Regions from separate parts of the Marisediminitalea sp. genome, predicted to be linked through region 1. Evidence: predicted binding sites of a transcription regulator. Region 1 holds the regulator's gene; each other region holds the start of a gene.

Region 1 (3,066 bases):
AGAAAAAAGCGCCTTTACGGCGCTTATTTTGTATCTGCTCGCCGTAAATATACCGCTCACCCGCCACTATCGATACATCAAATAAATAGTATTTACAAAATAGATAAACACAAAAAATAGTGAGTATAGTATTCTGTATTTGGCAGTAACTCATCGGACACGTTATTTTAACGGTGTGTAAGCGAAATTGTTTGTATACCATAGCAATTTCACTGTGTTAAAGTTTGCCAACAATAACAATAATAAACTAGCGACTGACGGTCACCTTCATAAAGGTGCTAAAACTAGCATTACAGGATATTTACAGAATGTCAGATTTTCGCCAACGTGCCCTCGATTATCATGCCTACCCTACGCCGGGCAAAATTCGCGTAGAACTGTCCAAACCCGCCGACAGTGTTGATGACCTCGCCCTGGCCTACAGCCCAGGCGTGGCAGAGCCTTGTCGCGAAATCGCAGAAGATCCTAACGCCGCTTATACCTATACCGGTAAAGGCAACATGGTTGCCGTTATCAGTAACGGTACCGCTATTCTTGGTTTGGGTAATTTAGGTCCACTTGCATCAAAACCGGTGATGGAAGGTAAAGCGCTGTTGTTTAAACGCTTCGCCGGACTGGACTCGATAGATATTGAAGTAAAGCACCGCACGACGGAAGAATTCATCAATACGGTTGCCAACATTGCCGACACGTTTGGCGGTATCAACCTGGAAGATATCAAAGCACCAGAGTGTTTTGAAATTGAACAGGAGCTGATCAAGCGCTGTAAAATCCCGGTATTCCACGACGACCAGCACGGCACAGCCATTGTTACCGCGGCTGGGATGCTGAATGCGCTCGAAGTGCAAGGCAAGACCATTGAAGACGCCAAAATCGTGTGTATGGGTGCCGGCGCGGCGGCTGTAGCCTGTATGGAACTGTTAATTAAGTGTGGCGCCCAGCGCGAGCGCATTTATATGCTCGACAGAAAAGGGGTGATCCACACACGTCGTGACGACTTAACACCACACAAGATGCTGTTTGCGAACAATACCGACAAGCGCACCCTTGAGGATGTGATGGAAGGCGCAGACATTTTTGTGGGTGTATCCGGCCCGGATCTGCTTCCGCCAGAAGCCCTGGCACTGATGGCACCTAACCCCATTGTATTTGCCTGTTCAAACCCGGATCCTGAGATCAAGCCTGAAGTAGCATTAGCCACTCGCTCAGATATCATCATGGCAACGGGTCGTTCTGATTATCCAAATCAGGTTAACAACGTATTGTGCTTCCCGTTTATTTTCCGCGGAGCACTGGATGTTCGGGCGACGGCCATTAACGATGAAATGAAAGTGGCTGCTGTTGAAGCGTTACGGGCTATCTCCAAAGAACCCGTACCAGAGGTTGTACTGAAGGCCAGCAAATCGGATTCGTTGTCGTTTGGGAAAGATTACATCATTCCAAAACCTATGGACCCGCGTTTGTGCGCGCGCATAGCGAAAGCCGTAGCACAAGCTGCAATTGATTCAGGCGTTGCCCGTTTAGACGTGGTACCTGAATACAAATAAGCGAGTTAGCAGCTCTCAATACTAAAAACGCCTCAGATGAGGCGTTTTTTGTTTGTGTTCGCGCTAAATGAATTAAGCGCGTTATTCTTCCTCGCTGTCCTCACCTTCCTCGGCATCGGGATCCAGGCCCATTTCCAGCATTATGCGGCGCGCTTCGCCAGGAATACGGTTAGGGTTGTCTTTGCGTAGATCTTCATCATCCGGTAACGGCTGCCCGGTAAAGGCATGCAGGAATGCCTCGCACAACAGCTCCGAGTTAGTTGCATGGCGCAGATTATTAATCTGGCGTCGGGTCCGTTCATCCGTCAGCACTTTCAGTACATTGATGGGAATCGAAACAGTGACCTTTTTAACCTGTTCACTTTTTTTACCGTGTTCTGCGTACGGGTGAATGTACTTTCCGTCCCACTTTGCCATTATTAATTCCAGCTAATGATTATTTATTATGTTGAGAAATTCTAAACAAACCACAGAAAAGGTCAATTGAGCAGTGTAAACCGCTTGACGTCTAGACATATATTCTTTAGTTTAGACGTCTAAACGTCCAGTTGAGAATATTAGATCATGGTGTCATACGCACAAGGGGTCGATGCCCTAAACCAATCGCTGTCAGAACTACGTGACATAGACGTGTCATTTGAATTCTTTCCGCCGAAAACAGAGTCGATGGAAAAGACCCTGTGGAAGTCTGTTGAGCGTTTGGCGCCATTAAACCCGTCTTACATGTCGGTGACCTACGGTGCTAACAGTGGCGAGCGTGATCGTACTCATGACATCGTAAAGCGCATTCAACAACAAACGGGCGTAACCGCGGCACCGCACTTAACCTGCGTTGACGCCACCAAAGACGAACTGAAGCAGATTGCTAAGGATTATTGGGATTCCGGTATTCGCCGCATCGTAGCCCTGCGTGGTGACTTGCCGCCTGGCGTGGAAAAAACAGACATGTATGCGTCTGATCTGGTTGCCCTGCTGAAAGACGTGGCAGATTTCGATATCTCTGTTGCGGCCTATCCGGAAAAACACCCTGAAGCACCAAACGCTCAGTTCGACCTGTTGAATCTGAAACGCAAGGCGGAAGCCGGCGCGACAGAAGCAATTACACAGTTTTTCTTTGACGCGAGCGTATACCTGAGATTCCGCGATCGTGCTGCTGCGGCAGGTATCGACCTGGATATCGTTCCGGGCATATTACCGGTCACAAATTATCAGACGCTGGTGAAGTTTGCAGGCTTCACGAACGTACACGTACCCGGTTACCTGCACAAAATGTTCGAAGGCCTGGACGATGACGATCAGACCACTCGCAACCTGTTAGGCGCCAACATTGCCATGGATATGGTAAAAGTACTGGCCAAAGAAGGCGTGAAGCACTTCCACTTCTATACCCTGAACCGCAGCGAGTTGAGCTACGCTATTTGCCACATGCTGGGTGTGCGTGCCAACGGGAATTAAACGCCCGTATCACAAATTATTTGATGAACCGCAAGGACGCGGTAGACTATGCTTTTTAGCATAG
Region 2 (13,819 bases), on a different contig from region 1:
TCGCCGGGGAAGATGTTAGCCATGGCTATTTGTTTAATACAGGTGCCGAGCTCGTCAATCGCATTTTCTAATTTCTGTGGGTCGGTTTCCTGTTGTAGGAACAGGTTTAGGGGCGTCATTTTTCGCTCGATATACAAGTGCTTGATCACCAGTTCATCACCGCTGATGCTGACACTGGACGCGCAGGTTTCCTGCAGTTCGGCTAATAAATCAGGGTGTACCCTGTGCAGCGGGAAACGAAAATTCACGTATTCGTGCGTATCTGCCATACGTCCGACTCGGTCAGACATCTTTACCAGCCGATAGCGATCGATAACGTGTTCGCGGGTGATTTTTTTGCTTTCAGCAAACTCGTCTTTAATGATCTTAAACACCACACCGTAAGAAGGCAGGTGAAACACCATCATCACTAAACCGCGAATACCTGGCGCGATTTCGAAGGCGTCGTCAGATTTGTCCATGTGCTGTAAAAAGTTGCGGTAAAACACCGTTTTGCCATGTTTGTAGTGGCCCAGGGCAATGTACAATTCGAACACTTTTTTGTTGGGCATTAACTCGTGCAGGTAAGCAACCAGTTCGCCCGGGTATTGGGTATCTGCCATAAAATAAGAGCGGGCAAAGCCAAAAATAACGCTAAGATCATGGCGGTCCGTGAGCAGCGCGTCTACAAACAGGGCATTGCTATCGTTGGTCTGCAATGCAATGACGAACGGCAGGGTTTGCTCGGGCATCTTAATGCGGCCAATCAAATAAGCCGCTTTACCGCGATAAAATACCGATTTCAGCATTTCTACCGCAGATACACTGCCGAGTTCTTGTTTAGTAAGTCGATTGCGCAAGGCATCGTCGAGGAACTGCATGTCCCTGGTGCGATCTTCAAACGGGATATTAAAGCGATAGCAGGCAAAAATGGCTTCGTACATTTCCGCCACGGTGGTTTTGGTGTCGAAACTGTGAATGACTTTTGCCCGGTCCTGTCCGGGCAAGAAGCACCGGCTTGGCAATACAAACATAATGTTGTTGTCGATAGACCTGTGCCGAAATACTTTTCCGATAACGGAGTTGTAGAAGGTTTCAGCCAGTTCGTACTGCGGATGGCTTTCTATCAGGTTGGCGAAAGCCGCTTTCAACGTATGCCAGAATTCAACGTCTTTTTGGTGCACGATGATTTGTTCGTACAAATCTGCAACGGCATCGGCCAGGCTTTGTTCGTATATGCTGATACGCTCTTTAGAAGCGGCAAGGGCATCACGCCAGTGTCCTTTCTCAAAGCGCTCCTGCGCGCCGCGGGTAATTCGACTGAACCAGCGATAGTTTTTATCGAAGCTGGTCATTATTTGATAGGCCATTTTTTTGGCTTGAGCGTGTTCTGTCACGTTTTTACTCGACGTAGTCAATCCGCTGTCACCTTACCACAGCGCATGGCGCAGGCGAATGAGACAGGTATTTTTGTTGATTTATGTCAGCATACAGCAGGCGAATATGAGATAGCGTAAGTGTAAGACTGAATAACCCGGACCGCCAGTTATGACCCAGACTCACAGTATTTCAATCGGAATAGAGCGTTTTGAAAACACCCTTTACATTGTAATGAAAGCCGCAGGAAAACTGACCCATGCCGATTACGAAGCGTTTACGCCACTGCTGGAAGGTGCGTTAAACACGATTGGCTCACCACATGTCAAAATGTTGGTAGATGTGACTGCATTTAGTGGCTGGGAGCTGCGCGCCGCGTGGGATGACTTCAAAATTGGTTTAAAGCACGGCAACGAGTTCGAAAAAATCGCCATCGTGGGAAATAAAGACTGGCAAGCGCTAATGGCCACAGTGGGTGACTGGTTTATTGGTGGCGAAGCCAACTACTTTACTGATTCAACGGAAGCGATTAACTGGTTGTGTGAATAATGCAACTCCTGAATCAGGCTTCTGTGGCTTGTTTTAGCTCGTCTAACAGGGCCTCAAATTGGGTTTTGGCGACATTGAACCGTGTGTTTATGTCTGGCTCCTGGTTTTTAGCACTTTGTTCGAGTTTACTCATGGTGTCGTAGAGTTGCTGAGCACCAATTTCTCCGGTTTGTCCTTTTAGCTTGTGACTGCGCTGACGCACTGTTTCGTAGTCGCCATTGTGTACCGCTGCTGACAGCTCTGCGAAAATGGGCTCAGCTCCTGACAGAAAGATATCAACAAGCTTGTTCAGTAATGCCTCGTTGTTCATTAGTCTTCCCAATGCTGCACCTTTGTCCCAAATCGGTAAGCTTAGTTCAGATTCTTGCTGTGTATTGCCTGAAGCCGCAGTGGCTTCTTCTCTTTGGGGGCTGGTTTGCGCCTCTTCTGGCGTTGATATCACCACTTCCTCGGTTTGTAGCCATGCTACCGACTTGGTTATAAACTCATTGGGTTCCAGTGGCTTGGTAATAAAATCGTCCATGCCAATGCGCAAGCATTTCTCTCTTTCGCCTTGCAGGGCATTGGCTGTCATCGCGATGATCGGGATTGCCGCTGTATGCTCCCCGGCTTTTCCCTGGCGGATGAGCTGGGTGGCTTCGTAACCGTCGATACCCGGCATATTGCAATCCATCAGAATAGCATCGGCTGGCGTGCCCTCTGATTCAAGGTTTATCAAACGGGTGATAGCATCTTCACCGGAGTTCGCGCAGTAAATGGTAACAGGTAGTTCCGATAGCAGACTGGCAGCTACTTCCAGGTTGATGTCGTTGTCATCGACAATCAACAGTACTTTGCCTTTCAGCGTGCTTGCGTCGTAAAGGTGCTGTGCATCTACATCAGTTTGACGTCGGTGATAAAAGTCTGAAACAAACTCGGAAGTTTGCCCGCGCTGATTAATAAATTTCGCTAAAAACTCGGTGCGTAACAGGGGTTTATTCAGATACTCCAGTGGCTCATAGTCTAAATGAAAGTTCTGCGTAAAGGCTTTTAGCACGAATAACTTGGGTTTGTTCGGCTGCGATGACAGCCAGGTCACCAGTTTCGTCGCTTCAGAAAGTGGTACATCCACGATCAAATTGTCGGGGAGATCGGGAAGCGGCGCTTCAAGATGGCTGTTTTCCAATATGAATGCCTTGCCGTCCAGGCTTTTCACTATATTAGTTATAATTCGAGATGCGTTTTCACTGTGAGTGTAGACGCCCACGGTCTTATCGGTAAGTCGCTTAATTTCACTTTCGGCATAGGGGTCCCACTCATTAGTTGGCAGGGTAATGGTTACATCAGTGCCTTTGTGATGCTCGGAGTCGAGTGTAATATCTCCCCCCATCATGTTGACGAGTTGTTTACAAATTAGCAGGCCAAGGCCGGTACCACCGTATCTGGACGCAATATTATTGTCGGCTTGTTGGAACGCATTAAATAACTTCGGTATTTTCTCTTTGGCGATACCAATGCCGGTATCACTGACGGTGATGGTAAGCGTACCGGTAGAGTCAAGGGCATCAGTACGGGCTTTTACAATAACCGCTCCACGCTCGGTAAATTTTATGGCATTGCTGATAATGTTGTTTAACACCTGTGCGAGTCGATGTGGGTCGCTGCGAAACGTGCGAAAGTTAAGCGCTGAGGTATCGAGATAAAATTCCAGCCCTTTTTCGATGGCTTTTACGGCGTGGGTGGTGACCTGATCGTTTATCAATACCGTTGGGTTAAACAGTTTGCTCTCTAAATCCAGTTTACCTGCTTCAATTTTCGACAGGTCCAAAATGTCGTTGATGAGGACGTTGAGGTTAAACGCACTGACCTCAGCCATATTGATGAATTTTTCAGTTTCCGGTAGCAAGCGCTGTCGTTTTAACATGGCCAGAGCACCCAAAATTCCATTCAAGGGTGTTCGCATTTCATGGCTGATATTGGAAATAAACTGACTTTTAACCTTGCTGTTTTCTACCGCTTCATTGCGTGCAGATTCCAACTCCTGGGTGCGTTTAGCAATTTTGGTTTCCAGCACCTGGTTTATGTTGGCAGCTTCCTGTTTGGCTTGCATATCCTGAGTCGAATCCCGAAAAATCAGCGCCAATGCAGAGACTTTTTTTGACAATTTAATCACGCTTTTTGTGCAGTGATAATGGCACTCTTCTGCGCCTTTGTTCCATGTAAGATCTGATTCAGTTTCGGTATTGGATATTATGGTTTCAATGGGCGTGTTGGAGTGCGGGTTAAAGTACGGGTCGAGCTTTTCACCCAACAATTGTTGCTTGTTCACCCCTAGCATACGCTCGGCAGCGAAGTTGCACGAGGTAACCGCACCCTGATTGTCCAGGGTAATGATGACATCGATCGCAGCAGTCACCACGGCTTGCGCTTCAGCCCTGGCTTCGGCGAGTTTGCGATTGCGATTCGATGCACGGTTAATTAATGACAAAGCCATTGAGAACAGTAATAGCACAATTGCAATGGCGGTATAAAAAGAGACCCGGCGATCCCACAAGAACTTATCAATAAACGCACTGTCACTGAATATCGACACGGTTAGTTGGTAAGGACGATGTCCTGAAGGCACCATCATTGCGCTGCTGGACACATAGCTAGCTGGCATTGTGCCGGATAGCGGGGTTACTTTACTTAGTAGATTAGGTATCAACGTCGTCGTTGTATATTCACTGGTAAAGGTCTTATCAGGTGACAAATCTTTTGTAAAATACAGTGCAGGATCAAAGTGTTCCAGAAAGTATCCTGCCTCATCACTGTAAGCCAACTGTTGGCCTGCCGGAATAAATTCTCTGGCTGATTCGAACAGACTGGTGAGGTTCTTATTGATAATCAGAAAAGCAAAAAGTTGCCCCTGCTCGGTGAAAATGGGCAGGATAAAACGAATCGTTGGCTGATAAGGTACGGTAATTTCACCAAATTCACGGTTTAAGCTAATCGGTGAAACATAAAGCTGTTGCCGCTTTAACTGCGTCGCTTCAATAAAATAATCAGTGTGTTTTTTGTTCTGGTACAAATTAGGCGTGGCAACGCGAACATCACCACGAAAGCGTTCCACCCGGATGAATTCGTCCCCAGAGTCTGCATAAATCACCCTGGCCTGTGAGTATTGGGCGTTGTTTTCAAGAAAAGCTGTGAAAATGGTTTCTAGTCGCGACCGCCAGCCATCAAAAGACGTGTCGTCAAGACGGTCGATACCTTCCGGGTCTTCAGATGCTCTCACCAAACCGCTAATCGGCGGCGTGGAGTATAAAAAGTGAATGGCATTGATACTTTCATTAATACGATTCGAAAAGTCGATTTTAATTTCGTGTAAATTGACCTGGTGCTGTTTTGCAATTTCGTTGAAGGCTTCTTTCTCTATATAGCTTTCATGAATCAGTGACACGCCCAATAACAGGCCAAATAATCCGACTAGCAGTATGTAGGTGTATTTTATGTTGCTCAAAGTTGGCTCGCTTTACAGTTCATCAAAAGTTAGTGAAATACGACCAATCACCTATACTAAAACCAGATTGAATGCTAATCATTATCTATGAGGGAACGATTTACATCCAGCCGCTTTTTCAAAGCTGCGATATATTGCTATGTTTTCTGCTGATTTCAGTGGGTAAGTATAGGCAGTAATGTGAAAAAGTGTTGTTTTTTCATTTATTAAAGCGACGCTGATTCGCAATAGGGTTGCTTACGAACCCGTTCAGGCTGGACGGCGAATATATCGAACCTTGCAATGAAGTAGTAAATGGAGGAGCCTGCAATGGAAGGGACATTAAAAATTCTGGTCATCGACGATGACCCAGGGGCACTGGCAGTCCTCGCCAGTGGTCTTGAGGACTTAGCCCAGGTATCAACCGCAGAGAATGGGCAGGAAGGGCTCGCATTAGCCGCGATATCTCAACCGGATATCGTGTTACTGGATATTGAATTACCTGACATCAACGGTTTTGATGTGTGCAAGCGCATTAAAGAACAGGCCTATACGAAAGTGCCGTCTGTTATTTTCATTACCTCTCATCATGACTACGAGACTGAGCGAAAAGCCCTTGAAATGGGGGGGATCGACTTCATTACCAAGCCGTTTGATTTAACGTTGTGCCGAGCGCGTATTAATAATCATCTGCAGTTAAAGCTTCAGGAACGCGCGGTGATTAGTGCGCGGCGACAAATTGAAGAAGAGCGCCAGTATCTGAAAGTCATCTTAAACTCTATTGCGGATGCGGTCATTGCGACAGATGAAGAAGGGAAAATCACCTTCATTAACCCGGTTGCTCAGCGGCTGACGGGATGGCACAAAGACTCTGCTATTGGCTTGCCAATTGGCGAGGTTATGGTGATATCCGATGCTACAACGAATCAGCCATTGCCTAACCCGGTTGAAATTGCGTTGAAAGAAAAGCGTGTCGTTGCCATGGCGCTGAACGCTAAAATTACCAATCGTTTAGGGCGTGAATACCGGGTAGAGGACTCTGCTGCGCCAATCCGCGATAAGCAACAAAATCTGGTCGGTTGCGTGATTGTGTTCCAGGATGTGACCGAGTCTATTGCGCTTGCGACGCAAATGACCCACTTAGCAAATCACGACCAGCTCACCGGCCTGCCGAACCGCATGTTGTTGCATGACCGCGTGTTGCAGAGCATTTCTCGTGCACAAATAAGCCGGAAGTCTGTCGCCTTATTGTTGATTGATATCGATAACTTTAAGTATCTCAATGACGCGCTGGGGCATTCAGTGGGTGATATTGTGATTACACAAGTGGCGCAACGGCTGGAACATCTGTGCGACACCGAAACGACACTTGCGAGGGTCGGTGGTGATGAATTCGTGGTTATGATTCCGGAAATCAATTCGCACAACGTGACGGATATAGTGGCGATGGATATCATTGAAGCCATTCAGGAACCGTTTTCAATCTCAGGTGAAGAACACAAACTCAGTGTTAGTGTGGGAATAAGCTTTTACCCAACCGACTCGTCAAACGCTGAGGAGTTAATGCGCCATGCCGATACCGCCATGTACAGAGCGAAAACCACCGGAAAGAACCGTTATTGTTACTTTTCTACCAACCTGCAGTTGGAGCTTAACGAACGGGTAAGTATTGAAAAGTCGCTTCGCACTGCGTTGGAAAATGAAAGCCTCATTGTGCAGTATCAACCAAAATACAATTTGGTGTCGGGAACGATCACCGGTGCGGAAGCGTTGGTCAGACTGGCCGGAGAAGATGGAAGCATGATCCCGCCCGACAAATTTATTGAGTTTGCCGAGGAGTCAGGTTTAATTCACGAACTTGGCCGTCAGGTGTTACAACAAAGTATTCAAACCGCTAAAAAATTGGAACGTCAGGGGCACCCGCTCAAGATTGCTGTGAATATTTCGGCTCAGCAATTTCACGAAAGTGATATCTGCAACCAGCTTGAGGACATGCTAAACGAAGCGGCCTTACCCAGTCATTTGTTGGAGCTGGAGGTTACCGAGTCTGCGCTAATGACTGACTTCGAAGAAACCCGGGATATTTTAACGCAGTTATCGTCGTTGGGAATTTCAATTGCATTGGATGATTTTGGTACCGGTTACTCGAGTTTGAGCTATCTGAGGATGTTTCCACTCGATATCCTTAAAATCGATCGTTCTTTTGTGAAAGACATGCTGGCAGACGAGCAAGCAAAAAACATTGTCGATGTGATTGTGCATCTGGCTCATAGTCTGGGTTTGAAACTGGTGGGTGAAGGTATCGAAACCGCAGAGCAATGGGAGACGCTGAAGCAAATTAACTGTGAAGAGGGACAGGGCTATTACTTTAGTAAACCAATAAATGAGAACGATTTTTTTTCGCTCTTGGCTAATGAGCCACAAGTGGTATGATACCCGACACTAAAAATAAACCAGTTAGTCAGAAAACCGGTTATTCCTATGCAGTTAGAACGCGGTAACCCTCTTATTTACAAGACGATCTTAGATATATCGTCGGATCAAAATCTAAGTACGCCGGTTATGATAGATCGCTTACTCGAGATTTGCCGCGGATCGTTTGGTGCCGACGCTGTAGGCTATGGCGGCATCGACGACGTTGATCATTCACTGTATCGACTGCATAGCATCAATCAATCATCTCAGCTGTCTTTTGAGGCAGGTATTACCCTGCCTGTAAAAGACGTACTTTGTAATAAGGCCATTGAAAGCGGTGAGCTAACGTACTACGAAGACTGCAGTACGTCTGATGTGTCAGAACACCCATTTGTGAATTTGTTTGCCATTCACACTTATCTGGGGGCGCCGATTTTAAGTCAGGGCAAATTACCCCGGACTCTGTTCTTTTTATTCACCCAACAACAGGCATCTGCTTTTAGCGATGCTGAGCTTGATTTAATCAAAACCATTGCCGCGGTCATTGAAACGGCGTTGGCCAGAGACGAAAGCCTGGTATGGAAACGGCGGCGGCTAAATTCTTTACAAGCCATGCAGCGCCTTGCGAACATTGGTTTTTGGGAAGTTGATGTGCAATCCGGCAAAGTGTACTGGAGCGATCAGACGCGCTTTATTCATGAAGTGCCCGACGACTTTGAGCCCAATTTGGAAACCGCCATCGACTTTTACAAAGAAGGGGAAGACCGTCAGCAAATTGTTGATGCGGTTGAGCGCGGTTTTGAGAAAGGTGAGTCCTGGAGCCTGGAAGTCCGCCTGATTACTTATACCGGCAAAGAAAAATGGGTTGCAGCATTAGGCGAGGCAGAATTCAAAGATGGCGAATGCGTTCGCTTGTTCGGAGCGTTTCAGGATATTGATGCCCAGGTCGCAAATCGAAACCTGCTTGCAGTGAAAAAGCAGGAAGCCGAGAACCTGTTGCAGGCACGCAGTCAATTAATTGCTAAAATCAGCCATGAATTGCGCACGCCCATCAATGGGATTTCTGGCATGTTGCAAACCATTCACTCCGGTCTGGACAAAGACATTCTGGAAACCAAAATAGCGATTGCAATGCAAAGCTCGGAGACCCTTGTACGTCTTATCAATGACGTGTTGGACTACTCAAAAATAGACAGTGGTGAATTGCTGATTTCGCCTGCGCCGTTGTCATTGGCAAGAGTGTTTAACGACCTGCAGGCGTTGTATTTACCGCTTTGTGAAAAGCAAGGTATACAACTGGAGTTTGAAACCCATTATTGCCAACAAGATTGGGTTGAAGCCGATGAGGTCCGGGTAAAGCAAATATTCACGAATATCCTGAATAACGCATTGCGGTTTACTTTTGGCGGGCACATTAAATTTACTATCACCACAATACAAACCGGCGCGTTGCTGGAATTAGTAGCTCGTGTGGCCGATTCCGGTAAGGGGATGACCCGGGAGCAGACCGCGCGTATCTTTAAGCCGTTTCAACAATTCGACAATCAGGCGAACGCCGGTACGGGGTTAGGTTTGTCGATAGTCAAAGAATTGTGCCAGGCCATGCATGGTGACATAAGCGTACATAGTCATCCGGGAGCCGGCTCTGAATTTACTGTTTCATTGAAGTTTCCCTATTCCGAGCAGGCGAATATCACTGCCAGACGCGTCGCTTCGCCGTCAGTAGTCGCGCAACTTCAAGGTATGAAAGTGCTGGTGGTAGAAGACAATGAAATAAACCGCATCGTCATGGAAGCCATGCTGTCTGAGCTGAGCCTGACCGCAGACTATGCGGTAAATGGGCTGGAAGCAATTAAGACGTTAAAGCAAAACAGGGATTACAACGTGGTCTTTATGGACTGTGAAATGGATGTGATGGATGGATTTCAGGCCACGCGAAAAATTCGCCGTGAACTGGGGTATGACCACAAATCCCTCACCATTATTGCCATGACAGCAAATACCACCAATGAGAACAGGCAAGCCTGCTTTAACGTGGGTATGAACGCATTTTTAACCAAGCCGGTATCCGTGGAAAATATTCGCGATACCTTGTTGTTGGTGTCCGAACGCAAATTCCACTAACACACAGGTTTGAAGAGCCCCACCAAAAGTCAAGAAACGTTAATTCACTGTAATCAAAATCATTTTTTCGGCAAACTAGCCGAATTAACTTTATTTACTCATGAGGAAAAACATGCCTTCACCAAAGTTTCACAATAGTTTTCGACAATACCATCGCTGGATTGGTTTTTTCCTGGCGGGTATCATGGCCGTGTATGCGATCAGCGGTGTGTTACTGATTTTCAGAACAACGGACTTTTTAAAGTATGAAAGCACGCACGAACGTCAGTTGGAAGTTGGGCTAAGTGGTAAAGGTTTAGGTGAGCAACTGCGTATGAAAGGCTTTGCGGTTGTAGAAGAGACTGCAGACACCATTCGATTCCGTCAGGGCGAATACAACAAGCAAAGCGGTGAGGTGGTCTATACGCAAAAGGATTACCCAGCACCGCTGGCCAAAATGGTGAAGCTGCACAAAGCCACTACGAACAGTCCGCTGTTTATTGTGAATATTGCGTTTGGTGTGGCGTTATTGTTCTTCGTTGTCTCGTCTTTCCTGATGTTTATGCCAAGAGCACTGCCTTATAAAAACGGGCTTAAAATAGCCGGTGTGGGTTTTGTGCTCATGGTGCTTATGGTGATGTTCGGCTCGTAAGTCATGCCGCAATGAGCAAAATAGAGGGGCGAAACTTCAGTGACGCCCCTTTTTGCTATTTACTCTGTGGATCCCTAGCCGAACAAGGCGTTTACGTGCTATTATGCGCGCCCAAATATGAAGATTCCGGCCATAAAGGCAACGGAACGGTCTGAAAAATGCGCAAAGCCTGTTGACATATAGACGTCTATACGGCAAATTGAACGCATGAAGACGATGATTAGCACCACCGGCATGATTATTACCACCTCTAGGAGGGCGGTCGCTGGCTAGTGCGCGTAAGCAAACAGACAACGAAAGCCCGCCCTGAAAAGAGCGGGTTTTTTTTTGCGGTAACGAAAGGGCCAAATTAGCCCACAACACAATGCAGTCAAGGAGCATTCAATGAAAGTCTTAAAGTTTGGTGGTTCATCTCTGGCCGATGCACAGCGTTACATGCGGGTGACCGAGATTAGCACGACCATTCACCAGGCAAGTGGTGCTGCTGTGGTCTTGTCTGCTCCAAAAGGTGTAACCAATGCGCTTGGTGCTTTGTGCGACCAGGCGGCAGCAGGTGAAGATTACAGCGCGCTGTTTGCGGAACTCGATAAGAAAGTAAACGGCATTGCTGAAGAACTGAATGCGCAACTTGATGGTTTCGAATTCGCACGTATAAGCGACTTTATCGCGACACACTTAAGCGCGTTAAACAAACAACTGCAAGGTATCGCGTTATTGGGCTGCTCGCCGGATCCGGTAACAGCGAGCATCATGAGCCTGGGCGAATACATCAGCGTTAACTTGTTCAGCGCAATCCTTACAGCGCAGGGCGTGAACAACATTGTTATTGACCCGGTAAAATATGTACTGGCTGAAGGGGATTACCTGGACAGCATCGCCGACGTAGCATTGAGTAAAGCGCGCTTTAGCGATGTAAACACTGACGGCAGTCAGCTGATCATTATGCCGGGTTTTGTAGCGGCAAATGAAGCGGGCGAAAAAGTCACTTTAGGCCGCAACGGCTCAGACTATTCTGCTGCAGTACTGGCGGCCTGTATCGACGCGGAGTGCTGCGAGATCTGGACAGACGTTGACGGTGTGTACAATGCCGATCCGAACCAGGTTGAAGGTGCGGTATTGCTCGATAAGCTGACTTATCAGGAAGCCATGGAGCTGTCTTATTTTGGCGCCAAAGTACTGCACCCTAAAACCATCGGCCCGATTGCTCAGCATCATATCCCTTGCTTGATCAAAAATACCCTCAACCCCAGCGCGCCGGGTACTTTAATTAGTAATGAAGCCAGTACCCAGTGGACCAGCGTAAAAGGCATCTCACAGCTCGACAATATTGCTATGTTCAATGTTGCAGGTCCGGGTATGAAAGGCATGGTGGGTATGGCCAGCCGTGTGTTTGAGGTCATGTCTAACGCACATATCTCTATCAGCCTGATCACGCAGTCCAGCTCAGAATATTCAATCAGTTTTTGTATTAGCAGCAAAGATGCCCAGCGTGCACAAACCTTGCTGGAAGACGCTTTTGCGCTGGAGTTACAGAACCAGTTGCTGGACCCTATCGAAGTGCGCCACGACCTGGCTATTGTGACCCTGGTGGGTGACGGCATGCGTCATACCAAAGGATTGGCTGCACGCTTCTTTAACGCCTTGTCTCAAGCTCGGGTAAACAACATCGCCATTGCGCAGGGCTCATCAGAGCGTTCCATTTCTACCGTTATTGAAGCCAAGCGCGCTAAGAAAGCGGTAAAAGTGATTCACCAGAACTTCTTCTCAGACCGCCACACTATCGATATTTTCCTGATTGGTTGCGGTGTCGTCGGTGCTGAATTGCTGGCGCAGATTGAAAAGCAGCAACCTACGTTATTGGGTCGCAATATTCAGGCACGTGTTTACGGTATCGCGAATAGCCGCAAGTTATTGCTGAATAGTCAGGGTATCGACCTGGCCGGTGACTGGAAAGCTGAACTAGCAGATGCACAGGACCAGTTCTCTGTAGAACGTCTGCACGATTTCGTGAATAGCAATGCGCTGGTTAATCCGGTCATTGTTGACTGTACCAGCAACGCAAGCATTGCCAGCCAGTATGTGGATATGATGGAAAATGGTTTCCACGTGGTAACGCCAAACAAAAAAGCCAATACCGACACGTTGGCCTACTACAAAAAGTTGCGCAACACCGCGCTACAAACTAACCGTCAGTACTTGTACGAAACCACGGTTGGTGCTGGCCTACCGGTTATCGATAACCTGCAAAAACTGTTTATTGCCGGGGACGTTCTGCACCGCTTTGAAGGTATTTTGTCGGGCAGTTTGTCTTATGTATTCGGTAAGCTTGAAGAAGGCATGAGCCTGTCTGAAGCAACAGGTACTGCCAAAGAAAATGGCTTTACCGAACCTGACCCTCGTGATGATCTGAGCGGTATGGACGTGGCGCGCAAACTGTTGATTATGGCCCGTGAAGCGGACCTGGAACTAGAGCTCGACGACATTGAAATTGAGTCGGTGTTACCCAAAGGCTTTGCCGAAGATTGCGATATCGCTACGTTCATGGAACAGTTACCGCAACTGGATGCTGAATTTTCTGAGCGGGTTGCTAATGCCAATGCAGAAGGTAAAGTACTCAGATATATCGGTTCCATTGAAGGGAACAAATGCAAAGTAATGATCAAGGCGGTACCGGTTTCTCACCCCTTGGCAGCAGTAAAAGACGGTGAAAACGCCCTGGCGATTCACAGTGATTATTATAATCCTATCCCTTATGTTATTCGGGGTTATGGCGCAGGTGCGACCGTAACAGCCGCAGGGGTATTTGCCGATATTCTTCGCACGATGCCGTGGAAGCAGAATGCACATTAATCGGTTTTGAGAGCAGCAAACATGAAAACAACCAGAGCGTACGCCCCGGCATCCATAGGCAATGTCAGCCTCGGATTCGACGTATTGGGCGCGGCCTTGCAACCCCTGGACGGGAGTCTGTTAGGCGATGAAGTTATCGTTAGTGATGCGGATGAATTCGGATTGTCGGTAGCGGGTGTCTTTGCCCATAAACTGCCGGCCAATCCAGACGAAAACATCGTCACAGACTGCTATCGCTATTTTGAAAAAGCCATGCAGGCCAAAGGCTTGGAAGTCACTCCCATTCATATGACGCTATTGAAAAGTCTGCCTATCGGCAGTGGCCTGGGCTCCAGTGCCAGCTCAATTGTGGCTGCGTTTCACGGTCTCAATGAGCACTTTGGTCGTCCATTCGACAAAACCACATTGCTGACCATGATGGGTGAGCTGGAAGG
Region 3 (13,819 bases), on a different contig from region 1:
ATCCAGCGGTAAACTACGGTGCCATTGGTGCGGTAATTGGCCACGAAATGGGTCACGGCTTTGACGACCAGGGTTCTAAGTCAGATGCGAACGGTATTCAGCAAAACTGGTGGACCGATGAAGACCGCGCCGCGTTTGAAGCTAAAGCCGATGCCCTTGCTGCGCAGTACAGCGCATACGAGCCTATCGAAGGTAACTTCGTAAATGGCCGCAACAGCCTTGGTGAAAACATTGGTGATGTAGGTGGTCTGGCAATGGCATATCACGCCTATCAACTAAGCCTGAATGGCAAAGAAGCGCCTGTCATTGATGGCCTGACCGGCGACCAGCGTTTCTTCCTGGCCTGGGCTCAGGTATGGAAAGAAAAGCGCACAGAACAAAGCATGCTGAGTCAGTTGCGTGCAGGTACTCACGCTCCGGGTCAATTCCGTGCGTTAGCACCGCGTAACCACGACGCTTGGTACAAAGCTTTTGACGTGCAGCCAGGTGATGCACTTTACCTGGCGCCAGAAGAGCGTGTACGTATCTGGTAATAATTTGCTAAAACGTAAATCAAGCCACCGTTAATCGGTGGCTTTTTTTTGCCAGATAAGCAACAAATTATTGGCCGGCATTGGACGAATCTCGGTGAGTTGTAACCCCTCTCCCGCCCAGACCTTCAGGCTGTTAATGTCTTTGTAACCGCCATATCCGCGGCTTAGCAAACTGTCGTGGAACTGCTCGTTACTCAGTGATGAAAACTGGCCATTCAGCGTGAAAGGACCATATTGACAAAATATCCCCTGTGCAGGCAATTGTTGGGCAATGCTACGCATCATTAACGCCACTTCATCAGCAAACATAATGTGAGCAGTATTGGCAGAATATACGGCGTCAAACGGGATATCAGGGAACGGATGTTCACCAATTTTCAACGTGATGGGGTCAAATAGATTCGCTAACCCGGCTTCATGTACCCAGGCCTGAATACCAGCGTGATTGTCTACAACATCGCTGGTGTGCCAACTGAGATGAGGCAGGTTACGCGCAAAATGCACCGCATGTTGCCCGGTACCACTGCCTATCTCCAGCACCGTTTTGCTGTTAGCAAATGCCCGCGACAACTCAGCCAGTATCGGCTGTTTGTTGTTTTCGCAGGCCTGGCTAAATGGCTTAGTCATTCAGATTGGGACCCAACCAGCGCTGAGCAGTTTCGATATCCCACCCTTTGCGCTTGGCATAATCTTCAACCTGATCCTGTTGGATTTTTGCTACCGCAAAATAACGGGCTTCCGGATGCGCAAAATACCAGCCCGACACTGACGCGCCAGGCCACATTGCATAGCTTTCGGTGAGCTTCATGCCGGTGTGCTCTTCCGCGTTCAACAAGTCCCAGATCAATTGCTTTTCAGTGTGCTCAGGACATGCCGCATAACCCGGTGCCGGTCGAATGCCCTGATACTTCTCGCGGATAAGGTCATCATTGCTCAGCGATTCGTCCGGAGCATAGCCCCAGTATTGCTTACGAACCTGTTCGTGCAGGTATTCAGCGAAAGCTTCTGCAAGTCGGTCTGCAACCGCTTTTACCATGATGGCATTGTAGTCATCGCCTTTTTCTTCATAAGACGCTGCCAGCTCATCTTCGCCAATGCCGCCTGTCACTGCAAACGCGCCGACATAGTCATTAATGCCAGAGCCTACTGGTGCCACAAAATCACTTAAGCAGTAGTTCGCGCCCTTTGGCTTGTCGGTTTGTTGACGTAAATGGTGCGCCACGCCCAGGGTTTCCTGACGACTTTCATCGGCATAAATCACCACATCGTCATCCTGGCGATTGGCAGGAAACAGCCCGATGACACCTTTAGCCTGCAGGCTTTGATTGGCAATCACGGTGTCCAGCATGGCATTGGCATCGTCAAACAGGCTTTGAGCCTGCTCGCCAACAACGTCATCGGTCAGGATGCGCGGATACTTGCCTGCCAGTGACCAGGTCAGGAAAAACGGCGTCCAGTCAATGTAATTGCGCAGAGTTTCGAGCGGCACCGTTACGGGCGTTACACCTAGTTTATTGGGTGTAACCGGCGCGGTACTGAAGTCTGGTACATGCGCATTGTCGCGTGCCTGCTGCAAACTGACCGGCTTACTGCGAGGCTGTTTACGCGCGTGCTGATCACGCACAATGTCGTATTCTTTGCTGAGCTGCTCAGCAAACTCAGCGCGGGATTGTGCATTCAGCAGCTTCTGGCACACACCCACGGCACGACTTGCGTTAGGTACATACACCACTGGCGCATGGTAGTGCTGTTCAATTTTTACAGCTGTATGCGCTTTAGAGGTGGTCGCGCCGCCAATAAGCAGAGGCAGATCGAACTCCAACCGCTCCATTTCCTTCGCCACGTGCACCATTTCATCAAGAGACGGGGTAATGAGCCCCGACAGCCCAATCATGTCGACGTCTTCTTCTTTGGCTTTTTGCAGGATACTGGCGCACGGCACCATCACCCCCATGTCGATAACTTCAAAGTTATTACACTGCAGAACCACACCCACAATGTTTTTACCGATGTCGTGAACATCGCCTTTCACGGTCGCGAGCAGGATTTTGCCATTGCTCTTCTGACCCTCTGATTTTTCAGCTTCAATGTAGGGCTGCAGGTAGGCAACGGCCTTTTTCATAACTCGCGCGGATTTTACGACCTGCGGCAGGAACATTTTTCCTTCACCAAACAAGTCGCCCACTACGTTCATGCCGTCCATCAGCGGGCCTTCGATCACGTGCAGTGGCTTTTCTGCCGCCTGTCGTGCCGCTTCCGTATCGTCTTCAATATAATCCGTAATGCCTTTTACCAGCGCGTGTTCCAAACGCTTATTCACCGGCAACTCACGCCAGGCCAAATCTTCCTTAACAACAGTTTTACCGTCGCCCTGATACTTAGGAGCCAGCTCAAGCAGCTTGTCGGTTGCGTCTTCATGACGATTTAAAATCACGTCTTCAACGGCATCGCGCAGTTCTTGCGGGATCTCGTCGTACACTTCCAACTGCCCGGCATTCACAATCGCCATATCCAGGCCCGCGCGAATGGCGTGATACAGGAAAACTGAGTGCATCGCTTCACGAACCGGGTTATTGCCCCGGAACGAGAATGAAATGTTCGACAAACCACCCGATACGTGTGCATAAGGACAGGTCTGACGAATGACTCTGGTTGCTTCAATGAAGTCGACGGCGTAGTTGTTGTGCTCTTCGATCCCCGTCGCGACGGCGAAAATATTGGGGTCAAAAATGATATCTTCCGGCGGGAAGCCAACTTCTTCTACCAGTAATTTGTAACTGCGCTGACAAATCTCAACCTTACGCGCCTGCGTATCGGCCTGTCCGGTTTCGTCAAATGCCATTACCACTGTAGCGGCACCGTAGCGCTTGATAAGGCGCGCCTGATGCAGGAACGGTGCTTCACCTTCTTTTAAGCTAATTGAGTTCACAATCGCTTTGCCCTGCACACACTTAAGGCCGGCCTCGATGACTTCCCACTTAGAGGAGTCAATCATGATAGGCACACGGCTAATGTCGGGCTCTGACGCGATCAGGTTCAAAAAGGTCGTCATCGCATTCACCGAATCCAACATGGCTTCGTCCATGTTGATATCGATGATTTGGGCACCGTTTTCAACCTGCTGGCGGGCTACGTCTAATGCGGTTTCGTAATCGCCATTTAAAATAAGGCGTTTAAATACGGCTGAACCCGTTACGTTAGTGCGTTCACCGATATTAATAAAACTTGAAAATTCTGCAGACACGTCAATACCTTAATGCACAAAGGGTTCTAAGCCAGACAACCGCATTTTGGGTTCAAATGCAGGAACGGCGCGAGGCGTAACACCGGCAACGGCGTTGACCAAATCCTGGATATGCTCGGGAGTGCTGCCACAACAGCCGCCGACGATGTTGACCAAACCTGAACCGGCCCACTCTTTAATGTGTTCAGCCATTTCAGGCCCTTCCATGTCGTATTCACCAAATTCGTTTGGCAAACCGGCATTGGGGTGAGCAGACACCAGGCATTCTGATACAGAAGCAATTTCGTCTACATACTGACGCAACAAATCCGGCCCCAGCGCACAGTTTAAACCGAATGAAACAGGCTTAATGTGACGCAGTGAATAATAAAACGCTTCGGCAGTTTGGCCAGACAGCGTGCGACCTGATGCATCGGTAATTGTCCCGGAAATCATAACCGGCAATCTGAATCCTTGCGCCTCAAAGACGGTTTCCACCGCAAATGCGGCAGCTTTGGCGTTTAACGTATCAAAGATGGTTTCAATAAGAATGATATCGGAACCGCCTTCAATTAAGGCTTCGCAGGACTCAGTGTAAGCCTCTACGAGTTGGTCAAAGGTCACGTTGCGCTTTCCCGGATCATTCACATCTGGCGATATGGACGCCGTGCGGTTTGTCGGGCCCAGTACTCCGGCGACAAAGCGCGGTTTATCCGGTGTTTTCGCCGTGAATTCGTCTGCGGCTTTGCGCGCCAGCTTAGCGGCAGCCACATTGATATCCCTCGATTGCGCTTCCATGTCATAGTCAGCCATGGCAATGGTGGTCGCATTGAAAGAGTTAGTCTCGATAATATCTGCACCCGCAGCCAGGTACTGACAATGGATGTCGTAAATGATATCTGGCTGAGTAATGGACAACAGATCGTTATTGCCCTTGATATCGCAATGCCAGTCGGCGAATTCCTTGCCCCGGTAATCTTCCTCTTCCAGTTTGTGCCGCTGGATCATGGTGCCCATTGCGCCATCCAAAATGAGAATGCGCTGAGCCGCCAGGGCATAAAATTGCTCGTCTGTTAACCTGGTCACGTGTTACCTCTTATGCTGGTTCTTTTCTACCAGCTGATTCAAATCGTACGGCGTTGTCTGGTAAACATAGTAGTTTATCCAGTTAGTGAAAAGAAGGCTGCCGTGAGAGCGCCATCTTACTAGAGGAGACTGTGTCGGGTCATCCCCGGGGAAGTAATTACATGGAATATTGGGATTCAGACCAGCCTGAACATCACGTTGATATTCGTCTGCCAGTGTTTCAGGATCGTATTCTGGGTGCCCGGTAATAAACACCATGCGCTTGTCATCAGATGCCACCACATAAGCCCCGGCCTCTTCAGATTCGGCAATCACTTTAACGCCGTCAATGCTCTCGTATTCATCGGTATTGATATAGCCGTAACGCGAATGTGGCGCGTAGAACTCCGGGTCAAACCCTCGCAACAACTCGTTATGCGGGTCTTTTACCTGATGATGGTATACCCCGGACAGCTTTACATCCCGGAGTTTTCGCTGGATACCATAAAAATGATACATGGCCGCATGCGCCGCCCAACACAGATACAATGTTGACTGCACGTTGCGGTTTGCCCACTCCAGAATGGTTTTCATGGTGTCCCAATAGTTGACGTCTTCGTAATCGAGCAGCGCCAAAGGCGCGCCGGTTACAATCAGGCCATCATAGCGTTTATCTGCCACATCGTTGAAGTCATGATAAAACGCATCCATATGCGATTGTGGAGTGTGCTTTGGCGCGAGATCATTAATGCGAATTAAATCGACATTGATCTGCAATGGCGTATTGGACAACAGTCTCAACAGTTGCACTTCGGTCTCAATCTTATTTGGCATCAGATTAAGAATAGCCACCTCCATAGGGCGGATATCCTGACTCGCAGCACGCTGGCTATCCATGGTGAAAATATTCTCACCCAACAACACATTTTGTGCAGGCAAATTTTCTGGGATCCTGATAGGCATAGTCACTCCGGGCATAAATCTCGTTGTGCTATTGTCGCTAAAGCGCAGGCAATGTCAACATCTTTACGTCTAGACGTCTAAATGTTTATACGGGCATTTACCATGACGTGACTCCTTGGTTTCGCATTCGGAAAGAAAAACACATTATGAGTAACGCAACGCAGACAACACCCAAACTGCTCTGTAATGTTAATACTCAGACCTTAGCCTGTTGCTTTACCCAAACTAAACAACAACGTTCAGTTTGCACGTAGCTAGGGAAAGTAGCTAAACGAAAATAAGAGTGATAAGGACAATTAAAAATGCCTGACCAACCATACAAACTGGCGTTGTCTCGCAGGCAGTTTATTCAGGGCAGCCTTGCCTGTGCTGCTTTATCAGGATGTTCAACAATGAAGCAATTACCCGGGCAGACTTCACTGCCAGCAACAGAAACCATCAAGGTGAACGCGCCTTTTGCAATGCCGGGAATCACTGTTCCCGATTTTAGTCAGGCCACAGGGTTTGATATCCGCGATTTCGGTGCAGTCGCGCAGGACAAATCCGCAAACGATAGTGCATTACGCAGCGCGATAGCTGCAGCCAATCGTGCGGGTGCGGGAACCGTCATAATTCCACCTGGTGAATGGCTATGCGGGCCCATACACTTACGTAGCAATGTAAACCTGCACCTGACAGCCGGTGCCACTCTGTTGTTTTCTGAAAACCCCAGCGACTACTTGCCTGCGGTTAAAACCAGTTGGGAAGGCATGGAGTGCTATAACTATTCGCCACTTATTTATGCTTATGAATGCAGCAATGTAGCGATTAGCGGTAAAGGAACACTTCGGGCAAAGTTAGATATTTGGCAAGACTGGTACGCGCGCCCCAAAGCCCATATGGACGCCATTGCCAGTCTTTATCATATGGCGTCGAAGGATATCGCCGTTGAAGATCGGCAAATGGCTTATGAAGGTGCCAACCTTCGCCCTCATTTTATTCAGTTTAACCGTTGCCAGCATGTGTTAGTCGAAGGGATACATATTCAGGACAGTCCGTTTTGGGTATTGCACCCCTATATGTGCAGAGATGTTGTATTACGCCATGTAAGCGTATCAGCCCATGGCCACAACAATGACGGTGTCGACCCCGAAATGACGCAAAATATGCTTATAGAGCATTGCACATTTGATCAGGGCGATGATGCCATAGCGGTAAAAGCCGGGCGCAACCAGGATGCCTGGCGCTTACATACCCCGTGCCGGAATATTGTTATGCGCCATTGTCGAATTAAACGCGCACACCAATTACTCGCCATTGGCAGTGAGCTGTCCGGCGGCATAGAAAATATATGGGTACATGATTGCCACTTTGACGGCGGGGAAGCGTTCACCTCTGATGAACACAAATACCGCGGAACGGGCAACATCGTGTTTATCAAAACCAATGAACGTCGCGGAGGCTTCGTGCGAAATATCATTGTTGAACGCGTAAACGCCGATACTATTGGCGGTGGTGTACTGGCCATTGACACAGATGTGCTTTATCAGTGGCGAACCCTGGTTCCAACCTATGAGCGACGCCTGACAGCCATTGAGAATATACAAATAGCCGATATTACTGTGAATAATGCCGCTTTCATCAGTCAGATATCAGGTCAGGCAGAATTACCAGTAAATGGCGTGCAGTTGTCTAATCTTGCAGTGAGTGCTTTGTCCGGAGACGCTTTTCTACACGAGCACGTACACAATGTGCGGATTGAATAGCTGATTGTGCGACCTGTTTTAAAGTTAAGTCGCCTCGGGCTACGCGGGTTTGTGAATATTCATTAGCAACTGGACTTCAGCGGCAGGTAGGTCGCAGCTATGCATGACTTCATCCATACTGGCGCCTGCTTGCAGCATCTCAGCAGCACGCTGATAGAGGCGGCTATCGGGATCCTGTTCACTAACCGTTTTAATTTGCTTTGCCAGTGCTGCTATATCATTTTCCAATGACGTTACTGAGCGCGCCACCGCCATACTGCGGGCCTGCCCTTCTTCAATCGTATTGTAAAAATTTTGCTGCGATCGGGTCAATTGCGCTATCAGCTTTTTATGATCGTCGAGCTCCAGCTTGAGTAAGCGGATTTGTTTGCGCGTATTCAGCCAATTAACTAAAAAGCCTCCTGTCGCCAGGAGGCAAGCGAATACGGCAATAAGAAGTGGTTTTGATACTTCCATGTGTTCGTCAGGCCGTTACAGGCTGCTCAGTTCGTCCCACTCTTCATCGCTTAATAACTTGTTCAGATCTACCAGAATAAGCAGTTCACCATCGCGGTTGCTTACGCCCTGAATGAACTTCGCACTTTCCTCGGTACCTACGTTAGGCGCACTGTCGATTTCTGAAGAGCGCAGGTAAACGACCTCAGCAACACTGTCTACCAGAATACCAACGACTTGCTCGTCAGATTCAATGATAACGATACGGGTATTGTCAGTGACGTCTTCTGGCGGCAAACCGAACCGGGCACGGGTATCAATAACGGTAACAACATTGCCCCGTAAGTTGATAATCCCCAGAACATAGTCCGGTGCACCAGGCACAGGCGCAATTTCGGTGTAACGCAGCACTTCCTGAACCTGCATTACATTAATGCCATAGGTTTCATCACCCAAACGATAGGTGACCCATTGCAACACCTGATCGTCTACATTTGCAGCGTTATTATTTCTATCATCACTCATGTACTTGGCTCCAATTGACTATGGCACCTGGTCTTTACTGCCCAAGCCATTATCTAGCATTGCAATTAGTTCATCAACGTCAAGCAATGCACACATTTTATCTTTCACCATACCCGCCAACCAAGGCCGTTTGCTGGACGCTTCACGCCACTTCACATCAGCTTTTGTCAACGATACAGTATTGACTAGTTTTTCACTGGCGAGTCCCCACGAACTATCGCCTAACATAATAAGATATTGATAGTTTAGCTGATCTGCCAGATTTTGATCGTATTTTTCGGGCATAACCCATTGTGCAGTATCAACAACACTCAATTTTTCTTCCCGATGCAGCATGATCCCCATAAACCATTTGGGTTTACCGAAAAGCGGACCGAGCTTGGTAAGCTGGTGAATACCGCCCAACGTTATCAAAGGCACTGCCAGGGTTAACCCCGCCACTTCAAAGAACAACGCCTGAAACTTATCATCAAGACGTTTTTCAAGTGGCAGTACAGGCGCATTAGGCGGCGCAGCATTTTGCTGTTGTGCAACGACTGCAACCTGCTCTTCTACGTCTTTTATCACCTGCTCGTCGGGCGATGACACCTTGGCGACGACCCGTTCCCGGGGCTTCTCTGCAACTGGTTTTTCTACTACCTGTTTTTCGACAACAGGCGGCGTTACGACAGGCGCAACATCAGGCACTTCAACGGTAGCTTGCTCGAGTAATTTTGCCGTACGCGCAGTTGCCTCCGCAGGATCTTCAACATCCCGCAGTAAACTGCTGAGGTACTCTTCCATTACCTCTTCTTTGGCGAACGGCGTGTTTTTACTCATTACTAGTCGTCACTGTCCAATGTATTCAATAATTTCTGATACGCAAACACCCCACGAGCTTTCGGATAAACAATCGAAGCGGGGGCCTGCATCTGGCTGGCATCACGGAACCGGGTGTCTACCGGAATCATGCCCATCCAGGTTTGCTCTTTGTAATCTAACAATAACTGTTTGTGGGCTGCGATGGCCGCGTTTATTCTCCGGTCAAACATGGTAGGCACAATAATGGTGTCAAATTCACGTCCTAGCATTTTGCCCATAATCGCCATGGTATGCATCATTCTGTCCAGGCCTTTGAGTGCAAGGAATTCAGTTTGCACCGGCACAACCACTTTTTCGCAGGCTGCTAACGCATTCACCATTAACACGCCAAGCACTGGCGGACAGTCAATCAGCACATAATCAAACTGTGATTCGATTTGCTTCAAGGCCTTTTTTAGTACCAGGCCCATGCCCATCTGATTGCCCATTGAGCGATCTAAGGTGGCCAATGCCATCGTCGACGGCAAAATAAATAAGCTGTCCAGCTTACTTGAACACAAACAGTCTAGGACTTTATCGTCGCTTAATCCGGAAGGATTAGCAAAAATATCGTAAATTGAATGTGATAGCTCTTCAGAATCAATGCCGAAGTAGTAGCTCAATGAAGCGTGCGGGTCCATATCAACTAGCAACACATTGTGGCCCTGCTTTGCCAGCAGCCCACCCAGTGTGACCGTTGTGGTTGTTTTCCCTACCCCGCCTTTTTGATTGGCAATGGTCCAGATTTTCACCGCTACTCTCCCAACAGCGCTAATATTGGCTCACCGGTTACATCTCGGTGATAATGCAGCTACCTATATCATCTATATTAATATTCACTTCCGCCAGTTTATCGACGGTAACCGCTTGTGGCATGCCATAAACCACACTGCTTGCCTGGTCTTGCGCCCATACTTTAGCCCCCAGGCCTTTCAATGTTCTGCATCCCTCACGTCCATCAGCGCCCATTCCGGTTAAAATAATGGCTAGCGTATCACCGCCGTAGATTTTTGACAGACTGTTGAAGGTAGTGTCGACACTGGGCTTATAACCAATATCCGACGCGTCAGATTCAGTTATTACAATTTTAGGCTGTCCTGACGACTTATCCACTGTCATCTGCTTGCCGCCGGGGGCAAGATACGCCCAGCCATTCTGCACAACATCACCGTGTTCTGCTTCTTTGATGCGGATATTACAGTGCTGATTCAGCCGCTCGGCAAACGCTTTCGTGAACGTGCCTGGCATGTGCTGTACCAGAAAAATCGGATACGCAAAGCCTTCAGGCAATACGCTAAGTACTTTTTGTAATGCAACCGGACCGCCTGTAGAAGCGCCTATAGCAAGACAGCGATAACGCTTCCCGCTGCGGCGTACCTGCGAGACGACCTGTGGTTCTACCTGTTCACTCCGACCAGCTAACAGCGAAGAGCTTCTTAAAAAAGACGCTTTAGGCGCATTAGTGGGTAGCGTTCTGGTCGGTGTAGAAGGTGCTGGGCGACGTGAGGTAATACCCGAGGGTGTCGTCAGCGGTCTGCGCTGTGTAGACAGTGGTGTCCGTCTTGCGAGAAGTCTGACTTTCGTTCTCAGAATAGTTGCCGCATCGCTGCGGTCTTTGGCTATTTCTTCAAATCGCTTGGGCAAAAAGTCGACAGCACCCGCGTCCAGCGCGTCCAACGTCGCTTTGGCTCCCTGATGCGTGAGAGAAGAAAACATGATTACGGGAACAGGACATTCATCCATAATCCGTCGCACTGCAGAGATACCGTCCATGACAGGCATTTCTACGTCCATGGTGACAACGTCAGGGCGCAGCTTTTTGATTAATTCAATCGCTTCGCGCCCATTTTTTGCTTCGCCAACCACATCCAGTGAACGGTCTTCATTCAGAATATCTTTAACCCGGCGGCGATAAAAGCTCGAATCGTCGACCACCAGGACTTTGAAGGCCATTTAACAAGAATCCTCTATTATTATTTTAATGCTTTTCGTGCGTAGCGTTTCAGCAGACTTGGGATATCCAGAATCAAGGCAATACCACCATCGGAGGTTATCGTTGCTCCCGCCATACCCGGCGTGCCCTGTAACAGCGCATCCAACGGCTTGATAACTACTTCTTCCTGTCCTATCAGTGCGTCAACCACAAACCCAACTTGCTGAGTACCAATTTGTACCACAACAACATGACCTTTGTGACGGTCAATGTTTTTGGGTCCGCGTATCAACCATTCTCCCAGGAAGAATAACGGGATAGCTTTTGAACGCACAATCATGGTTAGCTGGCCATCAACCGTATTGGTTTTCTTGATGTCCATATTGATAATTTCGTTCACCGCACCCAATGGCAGTGCAAAGGTTTGTTTGCCTACCACAATCATTAATGTAGGCAGGATAGCCAGGGTGAGCGGCACCTTGATTTCAAGGCGGGTGCCCCGGCCCAGTTGCGAGTCGATATTAACGGTACCGTTAAGCTGGTTAATTTTGGTTTTCACCACATCCATACCAACCCCACGACCAGAAATATCACTGATCTCGGTCTTGGTTGAAAAACCTGGTGCAAAAATCAAATTAAACGCTTCGACGTCAGACATACGGGCTGCCGCATCGGCATCCAACACACCGCGGGAAATCGCGATGTCTTTGAGTTTGTCCGGGTCCATCCCTTTACCGTCATCTTCAATGACGAGCAGGATGTGGTCGCCTTCCTGAGACGCCGACAATTTAACTTTACCCATTCGGGGCTTCCCAGTTGCCGCCCGGTCATCCGGCATTTCAATACCGTGGTCAACTGAGTTTCGAACCAGGTGAACCAATGGATCGGCCAGGGCTTCAACCAGATTCTTATCCAGATCGGTTTCTTCACCTTCCAGCTCTAGGGTAATTTCTTTTTTCAGGCTTCGCGCCAAATCCCTGACAACGCGAGGAAAACGACCAAATACCTTTTTGATTGGCTGCATGCGGGTCTGCATTACCGCACCCTGCAAGTCACCGGTCACCACATCGAGGTTGGCGATGGCTTTGGACATTGATTCATCATTGATGTTTATGCCCAGACTTAACAAGCGGTTACGCACCAATACCAACTCGCCCACCATATTCATGATCTGGTCCAGACGTCGGGTATCTACCCGAACGGTCGTTTCAGCTGGCGGTGGCGCAGGTGTGGCTTTCTTTTCGTCTTTTTTAGCTGTAGCGGGTGCCGCAGCGGGCTTGCTCTGCGCTGCAGGTGCAGCAGGCTTAGCTGCGGGAGCAGGCTTAGCTGCGGGAGCAGGCTTTTCAGGCGCTTTTGACGCAGGCGTCGGCTTCGCTTCGTTTTCTACCTTAACCCGAGGTTTTTCGGCAGGTGCAGGTTTTGCGGCTTCAGCGGCTTTTGTCTCGCCCGGGCCTTTGCCCTGTCCGTGTAACTGATCAAGTAACGCTTCAAACTCATCGTCGGTAATTTCATCATCACCGCCAGCTGGCGTAGCCGCTGGTGCTGCAGCAGGCGCTGGCGCGCTAGGCGCTTCAGCTTCACCGCTAAACTTACCTTTGCCGTGAAGTTCGTCCAGCAGCGCTTCGAATTCGTCGTCGGTTATATCATCGTCACCAGCAGGTGCAGCACTAGCTGCAGGCGCAGGTTTTGCGGCTGGCTTTTCTTTGGTTTCGTTCTTACCCGGCGCGCCACCCGTACCGTGAAGTTCGTCTAACAGTGCTTCAAATTCGTCTTCGGTGATATCGTCGATAACACCAGACGTGTCGCTTGTTGCACTCTCGGTTTCCTCGGGCTCTTCTTCCAGCTCGAAGGTTTCCTCAACAGCAGGCGCTTCAGAGGCGGCACCGTCAAAAATATTTTCGTCAGCCGTTTCGGGATGGCTCAGCTTGTGGAGGATATCTACCAGGTTGGCGTCTGCCGGCTCTAGCGGCTCACGCAGTTTTACTTTTTCGAACATCTCTACGACAACATCCGTTGCCTGTAGAATCACGTCCATTAATTCTGGTGTCAGCGAGCGCTGTCCGTTTCGCATGACGTCAAAGACATTTTCAGCGCCGTGACAAATTTCAACTAACTCGGTTAGTGACAAGAAACCAGCGCCACCTTTCACCGTGTGATAACCACGGAATATGGCATTGAGCAGATCTTTGTCTTCTGGGTTGTTTTCCAGATCTACCAGTTGCTCTTGTAATTGTTCGAGGATCTCTCCGGCTTCAACCAGAAAATCCTGCAAAATATCTTCATCGACATCAAAAGACATGCACCCGCTCCCCTAGAACCCTAAGCTGGACAAAAGGTCGTCAACATCATCCTGACCAGATACCACGTCATCACGGGTCTCTGCATCAATAATCGGTCCTTCAGCTTTGATTTCATCGTTATCGGCTTGTTTAGTGGAAGCTTTGACGTTTTTCGTCACTTCTGAACCACCAAACACTGTCAGCATGTGAACCAGACTATCTTCAACTTCTTTGACCAACTCGATAACCCGGCGAATAACCTGACCAGTCAGGTCCTG

Evidence for each region. Region 1 encodes MetJ, which represses methionine synthesis genes. Its sites were predicted from a motif close to TAGACGTCTAGACGTCTA; they were not measured.
Region 2: thrA (bifunctional aspartate kinase/homoserine dehydrogenase I) is a predicted target of MetJ. The motif match lies at 10,716-10,733, and genes of this name have one in related genera.
Region 3: metA (homoserine O-acetyltransferase MetA) is a predicted target of MetJ. The motif match lies at 5,847-5,864, and genes of this name have one in related genera.

Annotation. Positions count from the first base shown of each region.
Region 1 is NZ_CFIDRX010000083.1:15,008-18,073, reverse strand. Features, by position in the region: gene AC4MRN_RS11925 (malic enzyme-like NAD(P)-binding protein) at 309-1,547, shown strand; gene metJ (met regulon transcriptional regulator MetJ) at 1,629-1,964, opposite strand; gene metF (methylenetetrahydrofolate reductase) at 2,112-3,002, shown strand.
Region 2 is NZ_CFIDRX010000091.1:44-13,862, reverse strand. Features, by position in the region: gene aceK (bifunctional isocitrate dehydrogenase kinase/phosphatase) at 1-1,397, opposite strand, end outside; gene AC4MRN_RS12495 (SpoIIAA family protein) at 1,528-1,905, shown strand; gene AC4MRN_RS12490 (ATP-binding protein) at 1,919-5,386, opposite strand; gene AC4MRN_RS12485 (two-component system response regulator) at 5,696-7,798, shown strand; gene AC4MRN_RS12480 (hybrid sensor histidine kinase/response regulator) at 7,847-9,904, shown strand; gene AC4MRN_RS12475 (PepSY domain-containing protein) at 10,017-10,535, shown strand; gene thrA (bifunctional aspartate kinase/homoserine dehydrogenase I) at 10,920-13,385, shown strand; partial or broken gene AC4MRN_RS12465 (GHMP family kinase ATP-binding protein) at 13,407-13,819, shown strand, end outside.
Region 3 is NZ_CFIDRX010000047.1:4,866-18,684, reverse strand. Features, by position in the region: gene AC4MRN_RS08295 (M13 family metallopeptidase) at 1-533, shown strand, start outside; gene AC4MRN_RS08290 (DUF938 domain-containing protein) at 564-1,160, opposite strand; gene metH (methionine synthase) at 1,153-3,777, opposite strand; gene AC4MRN_RS08280 (homocysteine S-methyltransferase family protein) at 3,787-4,842, opposite strand; gene metA (homoserine O-acetyltransferase MetA) at 4,846-5,784, opposite strand; gene AC4MRN_RS08270 (glycoside hydrolase family 28 protein) at 6,087-7,529, shown strand; gene AC4MRN_RS08265 (DUF2802 domain-containing protein) at 7,569-7,985, opposite strand; gene AC4MRN_RS08260 (chemotaxis protein CheW) at 8,001-8,489, opposite strand; gene AC4MRN_RS08255 (chemotaxis protein CheW) at 8,508-9,308, opposite strand; gene AC4MRN_RS08250 (ParA family protein) at 9,311-10,081, opposite strand; gene AC4MRN_RS08245 (protein-glutamate methylesterase/protein-glutamine glutaminase) at 10,119-11,282, opposite strand; gene AC4MRN_RS08240 (chemotaxis protein CheA) at 11,303-13,561, opposite strand; gene AC4MRN_RS08235 (protein phosphatase CheZ) at 13,574-13,819, opposite strand, start outside.